One region of the Paenibacillus sp. FSL R7-269 genome, then DNA from elsewhere that is predicted to be linked to it. Evidence: riboswitches for the same ligand, from Rfam matches in the RefSeq annotation. Region 1 holds a riboswitch; the other holds the start of a gene.
The links. A riboswitch is a leader RNA that binds a small molecule or an ion and turns the genes downstream of it on or off. The one in region 1 is predicted to bind thiamine pyrophosphate.

Region 1 (3,723 bases):
TCGGGCCTCCTGGCAGATCGCTTCGAGAATCTCCTGATTCAGCTGGGGGAGTCCGGCGGTGGCGGAATCGTAGCCGTCTTCCAGCGCTGTTTTGATGAAATGTATTCCTTGTCCCAAGACTTCACGGACCTTAAGCCGCGCCTCATCCGCACTCCCTACCCCGATAGGCTCCTGACCACCGTAACCGCCTGGAGCAGTGAATACCTTGCCGGATGTAAGAATTCTGGGAAAAGCACCGCTCTCCAATTGCTGCGTCTGAGTGACTACATCGTCAATCGATGCTGCCGTAGTCATTCCTTCATCGCGGATCGTAGTCATTCCTTCTGCAAGGCACGCGGCCAAATATTCCGTATGATATCCGTGCAGCGGCTTATTCTGTATGTACTTGAAGCTGGTATGGGCATGGGTGTGAATAAACCCCGGCACAATGAACAGACCCTCTAGGTCGATCACTGTTGTTGCGGAGTCATACCCGGTTCTCCCGTGAATATTACTATGTTGTGTTATGGTGCCGAAGCGGCCATTAACAATCTCAATGCTTGTATGATGCAGCGGCGGCCGTCCGGTTCCATCGATTACAGTTCCGTTCGTCAGCAAGATGCGCTCATTCCCCATGATAGTAGCGTCCCTTCAGTTAAAGGTAGTTGTCGTTCCTCACAAAGTATAGGACATTCCCCCTGGCGGATATAGATAATATTCTTTTTGGAAACGTTCGTTGCTTACCGGACTATCGTTCCGCTATAGGTGCCGGTGAATGAAGATTGGCTGTTTGGGCGGCTGCCAGGTGTGGTAAGTAACATAACGTACAGCCAAGCAGGCACACTGCCTGATGCATAAACACCAGACCTTAAGCCATGCTAACATGATCAATCAACATTACTGTGGATAGCGAAAGGAGAATGGATTATGCCAGACACTAACAAACAACCTGTTAAAACCCTGCCGCCGCAGGTACAGGATCAACGCCCCGGAATTGAGAGTGAGATGAACCCGCTCCCGGAGTTTGAGACACCGGCGTACAAGGCAGCAGGCAAGCTGCTGGGCAAGGCCGCGCTCATTACGGGAGGCGATAGCGGGATCGGGCGTGCGGTTGCCGTTCATTTTGCCAAGGAGGGCGCGGATGTGGTAATCTCCTATTTGAACGAGCATGAGGATGCGGAAGAGACCAAGCGCCAGGTGGAACAAGAGGGCAGAAAATGCATTCTGATCGCCGGGGACATCGGGGACGAATGCTTCTGTCAAAGCCTGATTCGTCAAACCGTTGAAGGACTCGGTAAGCTCGACATCCTGATCAACAATGCGGCGGAGCAGCATCCGCAGGACCATATTGAGGACATCTCAGCGGAGCAGCTGGAGCGTACGTTCCGGACGAATATTTTCTCCATGTTCTATCTGACCAAAGCAGCCATGCCTCATCTTACAAAAGGCTCTACGATCATTAACACCACCTCCATCACGGCGTATCGCGGCAGCCCGCAGCTGCTGGACTATTCGTCCACCAAGGGAGCGATTCTCAGCTTCACCCGTTCGCTGTCGATGAATCTGGCCGATAAGGGCATCCGCGTGAATGCGGTAGCGCCCGGACCAATCTGGACCCCGCTGATTCCGTCCACCTTTGACGCGAAGAAGGTCAGTGAGTTCGGCGGCACCCAGCCGATGAAGCGCCCGGGACAGCCTGAAGAGCTGGCACCGGCTTATGTATACCTGGCCTCGGACGATTCCTCCTATGTGAGCGGACAGGTGATGCATGTGAACGGCGGCGAGGTTGTCAACGGATAAGAAGCAGCGTGACCATACTAATACACTATTTGCTTAGCAAATGTGGAGAAGCCAGCCGGGAGGCTGGCTTTTGTGAGACGAGAGACGAGGCAGGTATAGCCCTGACAGGAATAATATGCTAATATACAAAAAGCAAGGCCAAACAATAGCATAGAACGATCACTAGGGGTGCCGCAAGGCTGAGACGGGCGTAGTTGTCCGGACCCTTTGAACCTGATCTGGTTTATACCAGCGTAGGGAAGTGGAGAACGAATATTGCAGCGGGGGTACACGGTGAGTACCGGTATTCCAGCTTCTATTCCAGACTGCTTCCTTTACGGGGAGCGGTCTTTTTTGTGTTGTGTTGTGGTGTAGATTGAGCTGGAACAGACAGGAGGAGAAGGGTATTGTACGAGATTCATGCGGTCTCGGACGGGCGGCTGCAGCCTGAAGCGCTGGCTGAATGGGCCGTGGCGGTGCATTCTATGGTGGATTATATCCATCTCCGGGAAAAAGCCATGTCCGCCCGGGAACTGCTGGCGGCAGCGCAGCAGATGCTTCAGGCCGGGGTGCCGCCTTCGAAGCTGGTCATTAATGACCGGATCGATGTTGCCCTGGCCGCCGGGGCAGGAGGTGTACAGTTAGCCTGGCATAGCCTTCCGCCAGCCGCAGTACGCGGCCTTGCACCGGGCCTGCGGATCGGCAGATCGGTACACTCGCCGGAAGTGGCGGCGGAGGCTGGAAGGCAGGGAGCAGACTTCTGCCTCTACGGGCATGTGTTCCCTACGGCTTGCAAGCCCGGACAGCAGGCACGGGGACTGGAGCAGCTGGCAGAGGCTGTCCGCTGGTGCCGCATACCGCTGATTGCGCTCGGAGGGATTACCCCGGGCAATGCCGGAGCGGTGCTGGCCCAAGGGGCGGCTGGCATTGCTGTCATGTCGGGAATCTGCGGAGCTCCAGACCCGATGGGAGCGGCCTTGGCCTACAGGGAAGCGGTTCACAGGGCGGCAGAGCAGTCTTGTAATGCATGATATGGATCAAGTAGAGGGCACAGCAGGAGGTGAACAGGCATGATTGTGACCGTTAACGGGATGCCACAGAGGTTCGAAGAGAGCTGCCGGACACTGGCGGATCTGCTGGCCCGGCCTGAGTGGGCCGGTAAGCTGGTGATTGTCGAGCTGAACGGTGAGCTTGCCGGCAGAGAGGCTTACGGAGACACACTGCTCAGCGAAGGGGACCGGGTGGAGCTGGTTCATTTTGTAGGCGGAGGCTAAACACGAAGACTTACCCCAGGAGGCGTTAATATGCAAGATCCATTGATGATTGGCGGAGTGACTCTAACCAGCAGACTGTTCATTGGCACCGGAAAATACAGCCGTAACACCCTCATTCCCAAGGTGATTACGCGATCAGGCTCACAGGTCATTACCGTTGCCCTGCGCCGGGTGGACCCGGAGAGCAGTGACAATATTGTCAGCCATATTCCTTCCCATATGACCTTACTGCCTAATACCTCTGGTGCGCGCACCGCAGAGGAAGCAGTACGGATTGCCCGGCTGGCGAGATCGGCGGGACTGGGGAACTGGGTGAAGATTGAGGTCATCAACGACCAGAAATATTTGCTGCCGGATAACATGGAGACCATCCGGGCGACCGAGATCCTTGCAGCAGAGGGCTTCGTGGTGCTTCCGTACATGAGTCCTGATCTGTCCGCCGCTCTGCGGCTGAAGGCAGCGGGGGCCGCAGCCGTAATGCCGCTGGGAGCGCCGATCGGGTCCAACCGCGGGCTGCAGACCAAGGAGCTGATCCGGATTCTGATCTCCGAGATGGATCTGCCGGTGATCGTGGATGCCGGAATCGGCAGACCATCCGAGGCGGCTGAGGCGATGGAGATGGGGGCCGCAGCGGTCCTGCTTAATACAGCGATTGCTACCGCCTCAGATCCGCTGCTGATGGCAGAAGCTT
Region 2 (3,723 bases), on a different contig from region 1:
AATCGCCGTATGCACGGAGCAGAGGCGCTGTACTTCCTCTACCGGAATGCCTTCCTCGGTCATTAGGGAGTGCTCCATGGCGGAGATTTCCTCCACCGTAACATCGCCTACCGCCTCTTCAAATCGTGCCTTAACCTCCTCCACGCTTTTGCCCGCATGCAGCTCCTTGATGATCTCTCTCAGCATAGCCTGGCGGCGTGTCTGTTCCGGAATATCGACCTCGCGGTTATTAATCAGTTCGCTCATCGTAATCTCTCCTTCTATTCTATAATCTCGAAACCATGCTGCTGAAAGGCCAGCCGAACGGTTTCTAGCTCTATTTTCTTTAATTTCATTCCTTTGGACAGGGTCATGAATCGTCCTGCAGTCTGCAGCATTCCAGGCTTTGCAATATCACGAAAACCCAGCTCCACCATGATCTCAACAATTTCCGGGTGCCTAGTTACCAGCTCAAAGACCGATTCATCCAGCTTCAACGCTTTGCTCATCCTTTTGCACACCTCACTAATGAGAATTCTTCTCAGGCAATAGCTTAGCATAGGGTACAGAGGTGAATTGTGATTGTAATCACTAACTATAAAAAGACTATCCCCGCAAGCCTTTCAGCTTGGGAGATAGCCTGAGAATGTTACGATTCCGCTGTATTAGCAGCTAAGTTAGAGTGATTTGCTCCATCTATGGGAATTACGGATATCATGCGAAATCCACATGCTGCAGAACTTAGGACCACACATCGAACAGAAATGCGCCTGCTTCGCCCCCTCCGCCGGCAGGGTCTCGTCATGATACGCGAGCGCTCTTTCCGGGTCGAGGGAAAGATGGAACTGGTCGCGCCAGCGGAACTCGAACCGCGCCTTGGACAGCGCATCGTCACGGTCCTGCGCTCCCGGATGTCCCTTGGCAAGGTCTGCAGCATGTGCAGCAATTTTGTAGGTAATGACGCCTTCGCGCACATCATTCTTGTCAGGCAGGCCTAAATGCTCCTTAGGGGTAACGTAACACAGCATCGCCGTGCCGAGCCCCCCGATCATCGCGGCTCCGATGGCCGAAGTGATGTGATCATAGCCGGGTGCAATATCCGTAGTCAGCGGCCCAAGCGTATAGAAAGGAGCTTCCCGGCAAATCTCAAGCTGCTTGTCCATATTCTCCTTAATCTTGTGCAGCGGCACATGCCCCGGACCTTCAACCATGACCTGAACATCGTGCTTCCAGGCTAGTAGGGTCAGTTCTCCCAGCGTCTCCAGCTCGGCGAACTGAGCTTCGTCATTGGCGTCGGCGATTGAGCCGGGACGCAGGCCATCCCCAAGTGAGAAGGCCACATCATACGTCTTCATAATCTCACATATATCTTCGAAGTGTGTGTACAGGAAGTTCTCCTGCTGATGAGCCAGGCACCAGGCGGCCATAATCGATCCGCCCCGGGATACGATGCCAGTCATTCTCCGGGCAGTCAGCGGAATATAGCGCCGCAGCACCCCTGCATGAATGGTGAAGTAATCCACTCCCTGCTCCGCCTGTTCAATCAACGTGTCACGATAGAGCTCCCAGGTTAAGTCCTCGGCAATGCCGTTCACCTTCTCCAGCGCCTGGTATAAGGGCACTGTACCGACCGGCACAGGAGAATTGCGGATAATCCACTCCCGGGTGGTATGGATCTTGGAACCGGTGGAGAGATCCATAATGGTGTCAGCCCCCCAGCGGGTCGCCCACCGCATCTTCTCCACTTCCTCTTCTATAGAAGAAGTGACCGCAGAATTTCCGATGTTCGCATTGATCTTCACCAGGAAGCTACGGCCGATAATCATCGGCTCACTCTCCGGGTGATTTATATTGGCCGGGATAATGGCACGGCCCGCTGCCACTTCATCCCGTACGAACTCCGGCCGGGTATTCTCGCGGATCGCAATATACTCCATTTCCGGCGTTATAATCCCTTGCCTTGCATAATGTAGTTGAGTTACATTACCGCCTGTATAGGCCCGCTGGGGATTCCTGCGCAGTCCTGGACAAGCTTCGGCGGCAGCCCCTTGTCTGCGGATTCCGTTATCCTCCGGCTGGACGGCTCTTCCGGTGTATTCCTCCGAATCGCCACGCTCCGCAATCCAGCTTGAACGGTGCGGCGGCAGCCCCCTCCGAATGTCAGTCTCTTCCGCGGCATCCGTGTAAATACCGCTTGTGTCATAGACACGCAGCGGAGCATTCTCCTCTTCCCCGGCAACGCCTTCGGTTCTGCTAAGGCTGATCTCACGCATCGGAACTTGGATATCCGGGCGTGAGCCCTCCACATACACTTTACGGCTTGCGGGGAATCCGGAAAGATCCACCTCTTCGTTTTTACCCATTCCTGTCATTTCAATCTCCTCCTCTTCGCTCTGTACACTCATCAGATAAGAGGTCACGCAGCAGATTGAGCTGAAGAATCTATAGATTCCTGCAAGTCAAAAAGCCGCTCCACCTGGAGCGGCTTTATTAAAGAAACAGCCAAATAAGACTGTACTCAAAAAAGGTCCGACTCCACTTTCCTACGCTGGTATGATCCAGATCAGGTTCAAGGGTCCGGAAATTCAATTTTCCCGTCTCAGCCTATTCAGGCTCCCCTAGTGGGTATCTTATCTAATTAAGTACATTTTACCTGTGCGGGTAATTGTTGTAAACCCGTTATTTGTCCAGCGATTCGCTCCAGTCGTGCACAATTGTGCCTTCCAGGAACTTCTCGGCATCCATAGCGGCCATACAGCCGGTTCCCGCTGCCGATATCGCTTGGCGGTAACGGGTGTCCTGCACATCGCCGCAGGCGAATACACCCGGGATGTTGGTCTCGGTGGTACCCGGATTCACCACGATATAGCCATTAGCATCCGTATTGATCTGCCCGCCCAAGAAGGCTGTGTTCGGTGTGTGTCCAATCGCTACGAACACACCGTCTGCCTCTACCAGCTCTGTCAGACCTGTCTCATTATTAAGCACCGTAAGACCCTTCACTCCGGTCTCTCCTACCGTTACTTCTACCGGTGTGCGGTTCAAGGCCCAGGTTACCTTGCTGTTGTCACGCGCCCGGTCCTGCATGATCTTCGAGGCCCGCAGCTCGGGACGGCGGTGAACCAGCGTTACGCTGGAAGCAAAACGGGTCAGGAAGCTGGCTTCCTCCATGGCAGAGTCACCTCCGCCGACGACGACAATCTTTTTATTACGGAAAAAGAAGCCGTCACAGGTCGCACAGGTGCTGACCCCACGGCCCACATTCTCCTGCTCGCCCGGGATGCCCAGATATCTTGCAGAGGCCCCGGTTGAAATAATGACTGACTCCGCTTCCAGTACACCCATTCCGTCCACTGTTACCTTGAACGGACGCTGTGAGAAGTCCACCGACTCCACCCAGCCGTTCTTGAATTCAGCGCCGAAGCGTTCTGCCTGCTTGCGCATATTGTCCATCAGGTCCGGACCCAGAATCCCTTCAGGGAAGCCTGGAAAGTTCTCCACTTCTGTTGTCGTTGTCAGTTGTCCCCCAGGCTGCAAGCCTTCAATTACCAGCGGGCTCAGGTTCGCACGCGCCAGATAAATGGCAGCAGTCAGCCCGGCCGGGCCTGTTCCGATTACAATCGTTTTGTACATTACATTGGCCTCCTTACAAGTAGATGTTCTTACAACAGCAATTGCTTCAAATACGGGTAGTGGACGGCGTTAAGCCGCCGGTTCCGGGCAGTATCCCCTTGGGTCCGGGAG

Region 2: it holds a riboswitch for thiamine pyrophosphate, as region 1 does, so the genes downstream of both, thiC (phosphomethylpyrimidine synthase ThiC) here and C162_RS17265 (thiamine phosphate synthase) in region 1, are expected to answer to the same signal.

The regions. Positions count from the first base shown of each region.
Region 1 covers NZ_ASPS01000035.1:8,501-12,223, forward strand. The annotation lists gene C162_RS17255 (amidohydrolase family protein) at 1-615, opposite strand, end outside; gene C162_RS17260 (SDR family oxidoreductase) at 907-1,779, shown strand; TPP riboswitch at 1,934-2,036, shown strand; gene C162_RS17265 (thiamine phosphate synthase) at 2,166-2,789, shown strand; gene thiS (sulfur carrier protein ThiS) at 2,829-3,032, shown strand; gene C162_RS17275 (thiazole synthase) at 3,063-3,723, shown strand, end outside.
Region 2 covers NZ_ASPS01000001.1:19,954-23,676, reverse strand. The annotation lists gene C162_RS00155 (DUF438 domain-containing protein) at 1-246, opposite strand, end outside; gene C162_RS00150 (DUF1858 domain-containing protein) at 261-488, opposite strand; gene thiC (phosphomethylpyrimidine synthase ThiC) at 657-2,351, opposite strand; TPP riboswitch at 2,503-2,609, opposite strand; gene trxB (thioredoxin-disulfide reductase) at 2,659-3,612, opposite strand; gene C162_RS00135 (tetratricopeptide repeat protein) at 3,659-3,723, opposite strand, start outside.